2 linked regions of the Limnospira fusiformis SAG 85.79 genome follow. The protein of the gene in region 1 interacts with the protein of each later gene in a pairwise test. Links are inferred from orthologs where the notes say so. Each region holds a gene or a part of one and is shown in the gene's direction. Other genes may lie near its edges. The genes, in order: HFV01_RS23475 and rlmB.

Region 1 (7,461 bases):
TTCTTGTATTCATCCTTTCCGCCTTGGCTTCGAGGTACAATGTGGTCAACTTCAACTATTATATCTGATGGGGTAAAGTATTGCCCACACCAGGTACACTTGCCTTTTTGCTTTTTAAGTAGTTTTGCTACCCTATTTGGCGTTTCGATTGCTTGTCCTTTCCTGGTTGCCCAGTAAGTCCAATTTCCGTCGTATGGTGTTGCGTCAGGGCGTATTAGGGTATGTCTGACAATCGGAGTCCAGTTGTGTTTCCATAGCTGGAATCCCTCTTTGGTCATGAATAACCAGGATTCATGTCTTTCTTTCCCATTGCTAAGTTTAACCGTTCCTTTGTGGAAGTAGTTTTTTAGCTTTTCGTAACTTGCCTCTCCGCATCTTGATTCTGTCCATGCTCGTATCATTAACCAGATTTTATGGTCTAGTTTAATGAAGGTTTTTGTTGAAACGACCCCTGAGTAATAATTTGACCATCCCCGGATTATCGGGTTTAGTCTGTTAATCAGGGCTGATTGAGGTGCTGTTTTGAGTTGTTTAATTACACCTTTTATCACTTCTGTATGAGCTTTAACTGCTTTCTTACTGGGTTTGATGTGGGTTTTATGACCGATTACTCGACTTGCTGTCCCACCTGTTTTCCCAGATTTGTATTTTCCTACTGTATATTGCCTGATGTTGAATCCCAGAAAGTCGAACCCAGGCTCTTCTGTTTTTCCCTCATACTCAATTGGTTTGAGCGTGTGGCAGATTCGGGTCTTTTCGGGTTTAATTTCTAGTCCAACAGGCTCAAGCCATTTGGAAATTGCAGTTTTGCACTGTTCAATGATTTCGAGTGATGGGGATAGTACCACGAAATCATCGGCGTATCTTATCACAGAGGCTTGTACCCTGTTCTTTTTCTTGGGATACATTGTTTCAATTAACCTAGCTATTCCATCCAGTGCGATGTTGGCTAGGAGTGGACTTATAACCCCTCCTTGGGGTGTCCCTGCTTCTGTATCCTCAAATACACCGTTATCTAGCACACCTGCTTTGAGCCATTGTTTTAGGTCTCTTTTCAGGCTGCTTGGACAATGAATTTTGGACAGTAGGTAATCATGGTTTATTCGGTCAAAACATTTCGCTATATCAGCATCGAGAACATAGTATTGTCCTAACTTTATGGCAGCATAGATTCTACCAATTGCGTCGTGGGCTGACCTTCCTGGTCTAAACCCGTAGCTCGTGCCTTCAAATCTTGACTCCCATTCGGGCTCAAGTGCCGACTTAACCAAGGCTTGTCTCGCTCTGTCTTGGATTGTGGGTATTCCCAGGGGGCGTTTTTCATCCCTACCAGGTTTTGGAATCCACACCCGTCGCAGTGGTTTTACTTTGAGATTTCCTTTAATGTTCTCAACAAGTTTAAACCTTTGTCTTGGTGAGATTGCTCTCATTCCATCAACTCCAGCCGTTTTCTTGCCTTGGTTATCTTGGGTCACTCGTCGCACTGCTAAGAGCCTGGCATAGTATGATTTCACCAATAGACGTTGCAACCTTTTTGCCTTTGCGTCCTGTCCCGATTTAGCTGCTTGGAATATCCTCTTTTGGAGCTTAAAGACGTACCGTTGAACCTTAGCCCAATTGACACTTCTCCATACATTCGTAGTCTTGGTGGGTCTCGGTTTACCGAATCCCTCACTTTCTCTCGATTTCGTCATATTGACTCCTACTCGGCTCTATCCTTGCAATCAAACCGTGACCCGTCAGCATATCCCTACCATTACAATAGGGCGTTGGCTTCTGGTCACATCTCACCCCCTAATAGGCTTGCGCTTACACTTTCACTACTGACTTTCTCGACCAGATTATCAGAGCCTAAAAGGGGTTAAAACGTTCCGTTTATATGGGCATTCCATCTTTAGACTTGTCCTTTCCACCGGGGTACTTAAAAAGGTCTGTGTAGGTAGTATAGAAAGACTCCTACTTTTCCCCTTACTCTTTTGAGCGCAGCGTGTCAACCTGTTTCGCTACTTTATAATGACGATGGTTCAAGTCGGAACATTCAGGTTTCCTTAGTCATGGATGGTTGGCAGTGGTCGGATTATTGGGAATAGGTTTTCCCTCACGCCTTCCGTTCCCCGCTTCAATCCCAGGGTTGTGAATCCTAAAATTGGGGGTGGCTATCGCCGTTACTCTCAACGCAATTGTTAAGGAATCATTAGATTTCTAATTTAGCGTTTTTGACCTTGAGTTCCCTGCCTTGTTTTGTATATTTCTATACCTAACGTTGGGACATATAAACAGTTATGGGATGGTCAGGGTGCGAATCCCTTATATTTCACCAAGGGGTGAAAGTCCCACTGGGAGGTTATTTCAGGCATTGCAGCCTTATTTGACTCCTAAACGTCTCGCACTTCTATATATATAATAACCTGAAACCCGGTGGGTCTGTCTAGTGGTAGCCTTGCCCAAATCGCGATCGCTGATTCTGATCTGGCTGGCACTACTAACATAGCCGGGGTCACTCTACCTAGCATGAAAAGCTTATGGAATGGTTATATACGGCTGAGGCTGGACTCAAACTGCTAGTTGATTTGGCGAAGTTTTTATTAGAGACCATTTCGGTTTTTTGTGTGTTATTTGGCGTGGCGAAAACCGGACAACTGGCGATTCGATTTTCTCAATTTAAATATGATGAGTTTCTGTTTATTGAGTTACGGATTAGGTTTGGGGTGTGGTTGGCATTAGCCCTAGAATTTCAACTGGGGGCTGATATTCTGGCGACTACGGTAGCGCCGACGGAGGAAACTCTAATTAAATTGGGGGTGATTGCTGTGATTAGGACGTTTTTAAACTATTTCCTGAATAAGGAACTTGAGAAGGAGTTTGACTTTAAAAAAAATCATGGAAACAAATAAAGGAGTTTTCTGGGTGGGTGAATTAGTAGAATTGAGCAAGGAGTGAGCCGATGAATGATGCGGTTATATTATCTCTGGCTGATGCGATCGCCACCCAAGCTGTGGGGGTGAAATTGGGGCGATCGCTTGGTGCTAATAGTTTAATTCTGCTAGAGGGTAATCTAGGGACAGGTAAAACTACTTTAGTGCAAGGTATCGCTAAAGGTTTGGGGATTTCCGAATCAGTGGATAGTCCGACTTTTACTTTGATTAATGAGTATACAAGCGGACGGCTTCCTCTGTATCATTTGGATTTATATCGCCTGAATGAGTCGGAAATTGAGGGGTTGAATATTTCATTGTATTGGGAGGGGGTGGAGGTGGAACCGGGTATGGTGGCGGTGGAGTGGTCCGAACGTCTCCCCTATCGTCCGGCTGATTATTTGCAGATTATTTTGAGTCATACTCCCCAAGGCGATCGCCAAATTAAATTGATTCCCATGGGGGAGTTGGTGATAGAATTGGATGGGTTAATTGACCCGGTTTAACCAAGCTGGGTAAAGTGGCTCATAAATTGCCGATCAATATGGTCTTTCCATTGCCAAATTAGGGGATGGGGACCCAGACGAAAACAGCCGCGTGAGGCGATCGCCTGTTGGTCCCCTGTACTAATTAGGATTAAAAATTCTTTCTGCGGTCGATAGGCTTGTAGGGGTTGTTGGTTGGCTTTGCGTCGCAGGTTTTCCGCCAGGGGTTTTCCTTGACGGACCGCGAAAACTCCGGCTTTGGGTCGGGGATGGTTTAACATGGTGGCGATATCTCCAGTCGCGAAAATATCAGGGTGAGAGATAGACTGAAGGTAATCGTTAACTAGGATAAATCCTTGTTCGTCCGTCGCTAGTCCTGCGTCTTTTAACCAGGTGGCGGCGCTGGCTTGTGTCACCCAAAACAGGCGATCGCATTTTAGGGTTAATCCTGATTGACAATGAATAGTATGGGGGGATTTTCCTTCGATTTCCGTCACGGTTTCCCCTAGGTGTAGTTTGATACCTCTCTCGCTGAAAAGTTTTTGCAAACGCTGACTAACCTCCCGGTGGTGTTGGGGAATTAGGCGATCGCCTTTTTGAAATAGATGTAACTCTAGGTGATTTTCTGGTAGTGTGCTGTCGAGACCATAAATCTGTTGGAGACGGGAAAATATGGCTAGGCTTAATTCCACTCCCCCCGCGCCGCCGCCAACCACTGCTAATCGCATTTTCTGCGTCCGGTTTTCCCTCACCGTTTCCACAATTTTATCCCAGTGGTTCAGAAATTTAGCAATAGGTTTCACCGGAATGGCCTGTTGTTGGACACCGGGGACCGTGATAGTGTTGGGGGTACTACCTATATCTATGGATAGGATATCGAAGGGGACGGGGGGACGGTTGGCGCACAGGACTTGATTCGTTTGTAGGTCTAAACCAATGGCGCGATCTATCAATAGTCTGGCTTTCGCCAAATTGGCTAAGGCTTGCACATCTATATGACAATCGTTAAACTTATATAGTCCGGCTATATATCCCGGTAGCATCCCCGAATAGGGAGTATGGTACACATCAGAAATTAGGGTGAGGCGTAGTCTGGGAATAGGATTGATGGCTAATTCTTTGAGAGCGATCGCATGGCTGTGACCCCCTCCAATTAGTACCAGGTCCTTAACAGGGGTAACAGAAAACATCGCTTAACTAAGGGAAACTCCGTTGATTTTCATGTTTTATTGATATTAATCCCCAGCAAAACTAGGTTAAATATCAGCGAGTTGGCTGCCCAAATCCATGATTCCGACACCCATAATATTTTACCATAACTCGATAAAAAAAACTTGATTAAATTTTTCTAAAGATAGCGATCGCTATGTGGTTGGGGGAATGTTGGCTAGGTAGACAGTTAAGCACTGATTTTCTACTGTAACCCCCAGGCCATAGCCTCCCAGAGTCATGCGGGGATCAGGGATTTTAACCTGTTGATAGGATAGATTTAGTTTTTCCTTAACTTAATTCCAGGCAATTTGTGTATAATGTTATAACAGTGAGCGATCGCGAATGTACCAGAAATTTTTGGGAATAGGGAAATTGATAGATTGGTGTAATTGAATACAAATCTTGTTAGCATATTTTGAAATCAATTAGCAATTGCGATCGGTAATATGGCGCATCAGAAAATGTAGATAATACTTCACAACTTATTCACAAAGGCTACCTAGACTGGGTAAACAGAGCTTAATAAATCCGCGTTAACCATCAACTTTGATCAACTTGGAGTTTTAAATTATGAGTACCTGTCCTTGCTGTGGTTCACCTATGTTAAGGCATATCAACCATAACCGAATTTATTGGTACTGCCAACACTGCCACGAAGAAATGCCTAACCTGTCTTTTATAGTAAGTCTCCAACGATCTGCAAGTCGGATATCTAGCCCCCTTGTGGCTCTGAGTTTTGAGGAAACTAACCTAGAAATGCCAGTGCTGGCTTAGTTTTTCCGACTAAAAGGCAGTAAAATGCCTAACTTGTATATTTGTATATACGATACCTTTTGGCTAAATCCGGTTTCTATCTACACAAAGGCTGCAATATACCCTCGCAGGGTCATGACCATATCACTCCATGAGCAAAATCATCAACTCCAACTAATCACGAGGGTATTGGCAAATTTTCCAGAAAATTGATTAAGTGGCGATCGCTAAGGTAAATTGAGCGATAGCTACTATGCAGCAGCCTTGATGGAAACTCCAATATGTCCACGGAACGATCGCAGTCTTCTGAACCCAAGCGACCATTACCCTATTCACCACCGCCTAGGTCTCAACGTCACCCTTGGCGGGATTTGGCGATCGCATTATTACGGAAAATCATTAAAATTTTGGAAGGCACCATTGACCAATTGGAAGCCGACCCTCAAATTCCCCGTCGTCGCCGTGGTTATGTTTGGTGGTGGGGTGCAATTTTATTAGTCATATTTGGTGTAGGACTGCTGCTGTTCTCGAAGTCTGGACCGGAAACCGCTACCAATTATCAGAGAGTTGAGGACATCCCACCAGTGACCACAACCGAGACACCGCCACAGGTCCCCGTCACTGCGGAAACTATTTCCGAACCGAAAACCGAACCCAAAGCCGAACCAGAAACCCCAGAAGTTCCTGAAGGCGAACCCCCGAACCCGGAAACCGAAATAGAGCCGGGTCGTTTACCTCCAGAACTAATTACCCCGAAGGCGGCGGAACCTGTGGGTTTGATTGCTTCTACTTTGACTGTGGAACCTTCTTTAACCAACTCAATTCGCGATCGCCTTGCTAAACTAACTACAGCCTATGGCGAGGATTTTATTGGGTCAGTTAAAGCGAATTTTGCCGGGAGTTTATTAGAAGTTGAGGTTAGCGATCGATGGTATCAGCTAGAATCTAAATATCAAAGTCGTTTGGCTAATCAATTATTTAAGCAAGTGCGATCGCTCGATTTTACTCGTCTGGAAATCCGAGATCGCGATCGTCAGCTTTTAGCTCGTAATGCCGTCATTGGATCTGATATGATTATATTTACTCCCTTGAAACCTGGCGTTATGGAACTTTCCGACCCTCAATAACCGGGAAAAAATCATGCCAATGACATCTTGTAGCCATAATTTGGGGTTCATCGAATCATCGAGGGTAGCCACCTCAAAACTAACTGGGATGATGAGTAATCAATCAGAGTTGATCATCCATACTGTGATTTCACCCCTTTGTAATCTGAACCTATGTTAATCAAATTATTAAAGCAGAGAACCTCTAACCTATTTGAGCAAGTCCCTCTCAAACAGATAATTATTGTTCCTTTTGTGCTTCAGCTATTCGCCACAGTGGGAGTCACAGGATATCTATCTTGGCGCAACGGTCAGCAGGCGGTTATGGATATAGCTAACCAACTGAGTGAGCAAGCAACTAATCGCGTCAAAAGTAATCTAGCCAAATTGTTACAACGTCCCCATCTTTTATCTGAAATTCTGATTAAAGATACTATTCAAGGAGATATTAGCTTTGATGATATTGAAAGATCCGAAAAATTCTTATGGAGAATTATACAACTTTTTGAGAATGTCTATGCTGTCTATATTGGCAATGAACAAGGGCAATTTATTTATGTGAGTCGGGAATCTGATGGTTCTTTTCGAGCCAAAAGTGTCGAAGAATCACCGAATCGCTTATATTATATGATCACACCAGAAGGCGCGCGAGGTGATTTTTATAATCAAACTATCTATGACCCGCGAATCCGACCTTGGTACACTAAAACTCTCGCCTTAAATGCACCAAATTGGAGTCCAATTTATGCCTTTCCCAATGGTAAATTAGGGATTACTGCATCCCATCCACTTTCTGACAGTCAAGGTCAATTGATCGGCGTGATTGGGGTGGATTTTGTGCTAACTTTAATTAATGATTTTTTGGGAGGTTTGGAAGTTAGCCCAAATGGGGAAGTTTTTATTGTGGAATCCTCCGGTTTATTAGTGGCTTCCTCCACTAATTTTCCCCCCTATACAATGGATGATCAAAATGTAGCCCAACGCCTGCAT
Region 2 (7,615 bases), 3.0 Mb from region 1 along the record:
TAGTAGAAAGCGCCCAAAGTCGGAAAGCCAAAACCGAAAAATTTATCACCACCTTCGCACGTTATTATACCCCAATTGTGGTAAGTTTAGCCATAGCGATCGCCTTAATTCCTCCCCTAGTCAATTTGGGCAGTTTTCAAGAATGGTTTTCGCGGGCATTAATTCTCCTAGTAATTTCCTGTCCCTGCGGTTTAGTAATTAGCATTCCTCTAGGCTACTTTGGGGGAGTCGGAGGAGCAGCCCAGCAGGGAATCTTAGTGAAAGGCTCGACATTTTTAGACGATTTAGCTGCCGTTAAAACCGTGATATTTGACAAAACAGGAACCCTGACCGCTGGCGTATTTGAGGTGACAAAAATCGTCCCTCATCATCACTTTACCGAAGCAGAATTAATCGAGATTGCCGCCAAAATAGAATCCCTATCTAACCATCCTCTCGCCCAAGCAATTCGTGAATACTATGGAGATTCACCTACCGAAACCTTAATCGAAGATTATCAAGAAATCCCCGGCTGTGGAGTCAAAGGAAACCTGCAAAATCGGACAGTAATTGCGGGAGGCGATCGCCTGTTACACTTAGAAAAAATCGACCATCCTCTCTGTGATGTAGGCGGCACAGTAATTCATCTAGCCGTAGACTATCGCTATGCCGGATATATCCTAATTGCCGATAAAGTTAGACCCGATTCTGTGGCTGCTATTAAAGCCCTCAAAAAACAAGGAGTGCAGAAAATAGTCATGCTAACCGGAGATAATCAAACCGTAGCCGATCGCCTAGCCAAAACCTTAAATATTGATGAATATTATGCCGAATTAAGGCCCGAAGATAAAGTCAAGCAACTGGAAAAACTACTAAGTCCAGATCATCGTAAAGTTGCCTTTGTCGGAGATGGAATCAATGATGCGCCAGCCATTGCTAGGGCTGACGTAGGTATAGCCATGGGAGGTATGGGTTCAGACGCAGCCATTGAAACTGCCGATGTAGTAATTATGACCGATTCTCCCTCTTATGTCAGTCGTGCGATCGCCATCGGACGAAAAACCCGCCGCATTGTCTGGCAAAACATCGGTTTAGCCATGGGAATTAAAGGCTTTTTTATCATCTTAGGAATTTTCGGACTAGCCAGCATCTGGTCAGCAGTATTCGCCGATGTGGGAGTAGCATTATTAGCCATTCTCAACGCTACCCGCATCTTGGGGAAACCAGTTAATTGATAGCCCTCCACCGCTGAATTGTCATGCAATCAAAACTCAACGATCAGCGGTTTGTCAGATATCTGGCAGAATAGGGAGGTATTAAGTTTAGATGCAAATTGGCTTTTATGTCCCTTATCTCTGCTAAACCAGCTTTACTGGTTCTGATTGATGGTACCAGCTATCGAGGTTGGTCCTTTGGCGCTCCAGGTACAGTTTTAGGTGAAGTGGTGTTTAACACCGGAATGACAGGTTATCAGGAAGTTTTGACTGATCCAAGTTATTGTGGTCAGATTGTCACCTTTACCTATCCTGAATTAGGGAACACAGGAGTTAACCCAGAAGACGAAGAATCCCAAAGACCCCAAGTCCGAGGCGCGATCGCCCGTAATATTTGCACCCGTCCCAGTAACTGGCGTTCTACCCAATCCTTACCGGACTATCTCAAAGAACATAATATTCCCGGCATTTATGGCATAGATACCCGTGCCTTAACCCGCAAACTGCGAACTGTCGGGGCCATGAATGGTGGCATATCCACCGAAATTCTCGACCCCGCAGAATTATTATCCTTAGTCGAACAGGCTCCCAATATGGATGGGTTGAACCTAGTTAAAGAAGTAACTACACCAGAGAGCTACGAGTGGTCTGAGTCCACCGATACAGTTTGGGAATTTAGCCCCAGCTTGGAATCAAAAGACAGCCCAACACCCCCACCCCGTTATACAGTAGTTGCCATTGACTTTGGAGTAAAGCGTAATATTCTACGTCGCCTAGCTAGTTATGGTTGTCGGGTGATCGTAGTTCCCGCCAGCACCCCCGCCGCCGAGATCCTCAAATATAATCCCGATGGCATTTTCCTCTCTAACGGTCCAGGAGACCCGGCGGCCGTTTCCGAAGGTATTTCCACAACCCAGGAGTTACTGAAAAGTAACAAACCAGTATTTGGGATCTGTATGGGACATCAAATCCTCGGTTTATCCCTAGGTGCGAAAACCTTTAAGCTAAAATTCGGACATCGGGGATTAAACCAACCTGCTGGTTTAGAAAAGCGTCAGGTGGAAATTACCAGCCAAAATCACGGCTTTGCTCTCGATCCTGATAGCCTAGCGGAGGATGTAGAAATAACCCATCTGAACCTGAACGATCGCACTGTTGCTGGTCTCAAGCACAAAACCCTACCGCTATTTTCAGTGCAGTATCACCCAGAAGCCAGTCCCGGTCCCCACGACGCTGATTATCTGTTTGAGCAGTTCGTTAAGGAAATGGAAAAAGGCAAGTAATTACCTAGCCAGGTTATTGGGGGACAAGCCGATCACTCGTCCCCCTGTCTCTTGCTAATCTCAAATTTGATCCAACCGAATCAGATACCATAGACAATTATGGCAAAAATGGAATATACTAATAAGGCAGTATATGTGCTATCCAGTTAGGAGGGGGCTATTCCTGAGCAACTACACCTGACCGTTAGCCTCAGAGGGACTCGCGACGTTAAAGATAACTATCAAATATTTCGTCTGACCGGATTACTCGATGCCTTCTCAGAAGGTACGTTTCGGAAAATTATGTCCAAGTGTATCGATAATGGACCAAAACACATTGTGTTGGATCTTTCCCAGATAGACTTCGTAGACAGTTCCGGTTTGGGCGCTTTGGTACAACTCGTCAAGAAGGCTCAGACTAACGGAGGAACTTTACAAATTGTTTCTAATCCTCGCGTCACCCAAACCGTGAAACTGGTTCGTTTAGAAAAGTTTCTATCTCTACAGCAAACCGTTGAGGATGCTGTGGCGGCGGTAAAAAAAAGTTGAGTGACTGCTAGGAGTCTACCTATTTCCAGTAGACCGATAGGGGGTTTCTCTGTCGGTCCTACTATTTGTTGATTAAAAATTGCCTAATCTTCGAGGGTTTTTTAATGAGACCTCCTTCATCTCCCCATCGCAAATCTGGCCCGAACCGAGGAAAGGTTAAGCCTTCTTCTAAGCCACCGCATTCTCCTCGGGAAGATAAACCAGCTATCCATCCCCGTCGTCGCGATCGCCCTGTGGCTTCAGCAGAGACAGAACCGCCAGAGGAAGATCTAATTTATGGCCGCCACACAGTCTTAGCAGCCTTAGAAAACGGCCGATCGCTTAACCGAGTTTGGGTAATTTCCCAATTGCGATCGGATACCCGGTTTCAACCTCTCTTACAAGAGGCGAAAGCTAAAGGTGCTATTGTAGACGGAGCCAGCTATCAGCGCCTAGACCAAATTACCAGAGGCGCTAACCATCAGGGAATTGTCGCACAGGTTACACCGTATAAATATTGGGATTTAACCACCCTAATTACCCAGGCTAAATCTGCCAATAGCCAGCCTGTCCTAGTCGCGGTTGATGGTATCACTGACCCCCACAACTTAGGCGCGATCGTTCGCACCGCTGAAGCGATCGGAGCGCAAGGCTTGATTCTACCCCAGCGCCGGGCTGTTGGTATTAATGCTACAGTGATGAAAGTAGCGGCCGGAGCCTTAGAGACTTTCCCGGTAGCGCGGGTGATCAATCTTAACCGTAGTCTAACTGAACTCAAATCAGCCGGATTTTGGATTTATGGGACAGTAGCCGGGGAATTTCAACCCCTGTATAATGCCAATTTAACCGGAGCGATCGTTCTGGTGGTTGGTAGTGAAGGGGAAGGATTGAGTCATGCGATCGCCGAAAACTGCGATGTACTACTTTCTATTCCCCTACAAGGAACAATCCCTAGTCTGAATGTCTCAGTAGCCACTGGTATGGCACTTTATGAGATATTCCGCCAGCGTCAGAATCAGAATCAGAATCAGAGTCAATAGCGATCGCTGCTGAAAATATGGAGTAAATTATTCGGTAATTACAGGTTCTTGAACCAAAACGCCCAGATCCGCCGATTCCAATAGTTTACTCCAAGCCTCTGAGACTGCCGGATCAGGATTACCATGAGACCGCAACTCAGCCAAAGTTGACATAGCATCAAACCACAGCCCAGCCTTTAAATATAGATCCACCTTTTCTAGTGGACTGGCTTGGTTGATTTGACTAGCCAATGCTGGGTCTATTTCTGCCCACCGGATGCCACCTTCGACTATGATATCCTCCGAACGGTTATCAGGATTACAAACGATGGAAAAGTACCACTTGTAATTATTGTTGGTTTTAATGTTTTGAGTGCTGTGTGATGGTATAGTCACACCCATAATTCCAGCTTTACCTCCGATTTTCAGGGTCTCTTCATAAATCACTGTGTCATTGGTGTTATCAATCAGCACAAACTCTGCCGTTTGGACAGTTTCCATAGCAGGTAAGTAAAAATATAACCTAGGAGAGGCTTGAGCGGTTAATCCTATTGATCGAGAGGGAGCGATCGCCATCAAGGGAGTTTGATCAAATCTACAATTAGGGTTGCCACTCCTAGTCCCTCCTCCCACCAAGCGACCTGGGGGCTGATCATCATCACCTAGCACAGATTCTATTAAAGGTGGTGTCATAGAAACCGCTAACAGAGACACCGTACCGAGGACAACCCCTATCGGACCCGCAAAAAGTTTAAGTTTCATAGTTATATCCCGATTATTCCCTGATTCCGAACATTATGATTATAGCAAGGTCATTAACAGACAGCCATCAATCAAATTACTGATCCTTAACCATGGTGAGTTAAATATATTAAGCGCCATAGTTAACTCAATCGTCAGGATGATCAACTATTTTGAGGATAAATAAAAATAAGTAAGTCATCATGATTACCATGTATTTCCACCATTGGCAGCCTAAACTCAATGGCTTTTGTCGTCGTATCTTCAAACACTTAAATCAGTATAGACCGATAAAAGCGCATTTACCATCACTAAAAAAGCTAATTAGTATCATTCTAGCCAGTCTATTAAGCACAGGATTAATATCGGGAATTAGGACTTTGGGAATTTTACAACCCCTAGAATTAGAATCCTTTGATAGAATCATGCGCTTAAATAGTGATAATATTCCTGACCCTCGCCTATTAATTGTAGAGATTACAGAAGCAGATATTCAAACCTACCAAAAATGGCCGTTTTCCGATGAAATTTTAGCCCTAGCCTTAGCCAAACTGCAAGAATACCAACCTAGAGTCATTGGTTTTGATATTTATAGAGATGTTCCACAACCTCCGGGACATTTACAAATTGTCGAACAATTCCAAGCAGATAATATTATTGCCATTAAACAAATAGGAACAGTTGATCCACCGCCATCTATATCAACTAATCAAGTGGGCTTTAACGATTTGGTTTCCGATTTAGATAATACTATTCGCCGCAACTTAATGTATGTTCGCTATGATGGGGAAGAACTTTATTCTTTTGGCGTAAAAGTTAGCCAAAAATACTTAGAATCTCTCAAAAATCACCCAATTATCCTTGATGCACAACCCGGCTTACTGCAAATAGACGAAACTATTTTTCCGGCTATCAGATCTAATTCTGGTGGCTATCAACTACCCGCATCGGAAGTTGGGGGTAGACAAATATTGATGGATTATCACACCAAAGAAATAGCTAAAACTATCACCATTACCGAGCTATTACAGGGAGAAATTGACGGGAATTTGGTCAAGGATAAAGTGGTGTTAATAGGCACAACAGCCACCAGTTCAAGAGACCTGCATCCCACCCCTTTTAGTGCGGCTAAAACTACTCATCATTTAATGCCAGGAGTAATGATTCATGGTTACATGATTAGCCAAATTCTGAAAGTGATTTTAGAAGGAGAATCTTTATTTTGGTTCTTGCCCATGTGGGGGGAGGTTTTATGGTTGTGGCTTTGGTCATTTTTGGGGGGGATTTTGGTAGTCAAATTTCATCGCCCCTTGTCTTTGGGATTACTAATTAGTATCAGCACGATCGCTCTATGGACTATCTGTTTTATAGTATTTTGTCAAAAGGGATGGATTCCCCTAATTCCCCCAGCTTTAGGCTTATTATTTACTGGTGCAATTGTCTTGGCTTATAAAGTTATTTATGGTTTATCCTATGATATTCTTACCGATTTACCTACCCGGATCCTACTCAATCAAAAAATTCAGCGCCTTAGTAATCAGTCTAAATATACCCAAATCGCCCTGTTGTTTTTAGATTTAGACCGCTTTCGTCTCATCAATGAAGGTTTTGGTCATGCCATCGGTGATCAACTGCTAATTTCCACTACCCAACGCATGAAAAAGTGTTTATATTCTCAGACAATTTTGGCGCGAGTTGGCGGGGATGAATTTGCGGTAATGATGCCGAATATCCAGAATATTGACCAGGCAATCGCCATGGCAAATAAACTGCAAAAAGCTCTCGCCGCGCCCTTTTATCTCAACGGTCAACAGGTATATACCACCATCAGTATTGGCATTGCATATAGTAACCAAAATCAAGATTTAGTTGCCCATGATTTATTGAGAGATGCCCATACAGCCATGTATCGCGCCAAGGCTTTGGGAAACAGTCGTTATCAGGTGTATATCTCCACCATGAAATCTCATGCTTTGCAGCAGTTACAACTAGAAGCCGACCTGAGAGAAGCCATTAAAAATCAAGAATTTCAACTGTATTATCAGCCGATTATCAATTTAAAAACTAATCAGATCGCTGGTTTTGAAGCCTTAGTGCGTTGGATATCTCCCCAGCGGGGGTTTGTGTCTCCTGGGGAATTTATCCCAGTTTCTGAAGAGAGTGGTTTAATTATTCCCTTGGGGGAGTGGATTTTATTAGAAGGCTGTCGTCAGTTGGCAATCTGGAATCAAAAATATTGCCAAAATGACCCTTTTATGTTAAGCATAAATCTGTCAACCCGTCAATTTTCCCAAGTTAACTTGATTGAATGTGTCGATCAGATTTTGACTCAGACTGGGGTTGACCGCAGTTGTATTAAATTAGAAATTACCGAGAGTGCAATTATGGATGATGTCGATGAGGCGATCGCACTATTAGAAAGATTAAAAGCCCTAGGTATTAAACTGAGTATGGATGATTTCGGCACTGGTTATTCATCCCTCAGTTATTTGCATCGCTTTCCCATAGATACTCTCAAAGTTGATCAATCCTTTGTGCGTCGGATGGATGACAGCCAGCAAAATACAGAGATTGTCAAAACTATTATTATGTTAGGGCATAACTTAAATATGGATATCGTCGCGGAAGGTATAGAAATCGAAGGTAATGTCCAGACTTTGAAAAACCTAAATTGCGAATACGGACAAGGGTATTTTTTCTCCAAACCTTTGCCGGTCACAGCCTTGGAAGACCTGTTAAATAAGACCCTGTATCAATCATGAACTTAACCATAATTTAAGAATGACGCTTGCGGAACAGACCAAAACCCAAGATCCCCAAAACTAAGAAGCCGATCGCGCTATTAGGTTCCGGTATACTCACCTGGTAACCC

The links.
Region 2: the proteins of HFV01_RS23475 (region 1) and rlmB interact in binary tests that used the Escherichia coli proteins (3 or more experiments, as listed by UniProt). The link is inferred for Limnospira fusiformis SAG 85.79 from one-to-one orthologs.

Annotation. Positions count from the first base shown.
Region 1 is NZ_CP051185.1:5,007,334-5,014,794, reverse strand. The notes cover bases 1,970-4,682. They hold HFV01_RS23475 (bifunctional alanine racemase/tRNA (adenosine(37)-N6)-threonylcarbamoyltransferase complex ATPase subunit type 1 TsaE), read left to right. Parts: upstream 1,970-2,944; coding sequence 2,945-3,421; downstream 3,422-4,682. Other genes in these bases: HFV01_RS23470 (FAD-dependent oxidoreductase), read right to left, coding at 3,418-4,590; HFV01_RS23480 (DUF1622 domain-containing protein), read left to right, coding at 2,523-2,894; HFV01_RS31165 (hypothetical protein), read left to right, coding at 2,059-2,187. Also shown: ltrA (group II intron reverse transcriptase/maturase), read right to left, coding at 1-1,694; HFV01_RS23465 (hypothetical protein), read left to right, coding at 5,183-5,386; HFV01_RS23460 (hypothetical protein), read left to right, coding at 5,647-6,492; HFV01_RS23455 (response regulator), read left to right, coding at 6,646-7,461. UniProt on the Escherichia coli protein: Required for the formation of a threonylcarbamoyl group on adenosine at position 37 (t(6)A37) in tRNAs that read codons beginning with adenine.
Region 2 is NZ_CP051185.1:2,028,963-2,036,577, forward strand. Bases 2,199-5,065 are described here. They hold rlmB (23S rRNA (guanosine(2251)-2'-O)-methyltransferase RlmB), read left to right. Parts: upstream 2,199-3,108; coding sequence 3,109-4,023; downstream 4,024-5,065. Other genes in these bases: carA (glutamine-hydrolyzing carbamoyl-phosphate synthase small subunit), read left to right, coding at 2,199-2,476; HFV01_RS09690 (STAS domain-containing protein), read left to right, coding at 2,654-3,004; HFV01_RS09700 (DUF928 domain-containing protein), read right to left, coding at 4,051-4,764; HFV01_RS09705 (EAL domain-containing protein), read left to right, coding at 4,947-5,065. Also shown: HFV01_RS09680 (heavy metal translocating P-type ATPase), read left to right, coding at 1-1,214; more of carA, read left to right, coding at 1,322-2,198; more of HFV01_RS09705, read left to right, coding at 5,066-7,505; HFV01_RS09710 (PEP-CTERM sorting domain-containing protein), read right to left, coding at 7,519-7,615. UniProt on the Escherichia coli protein: Specifically methylates the ribose of guanosine 2251 in 23S rRNA.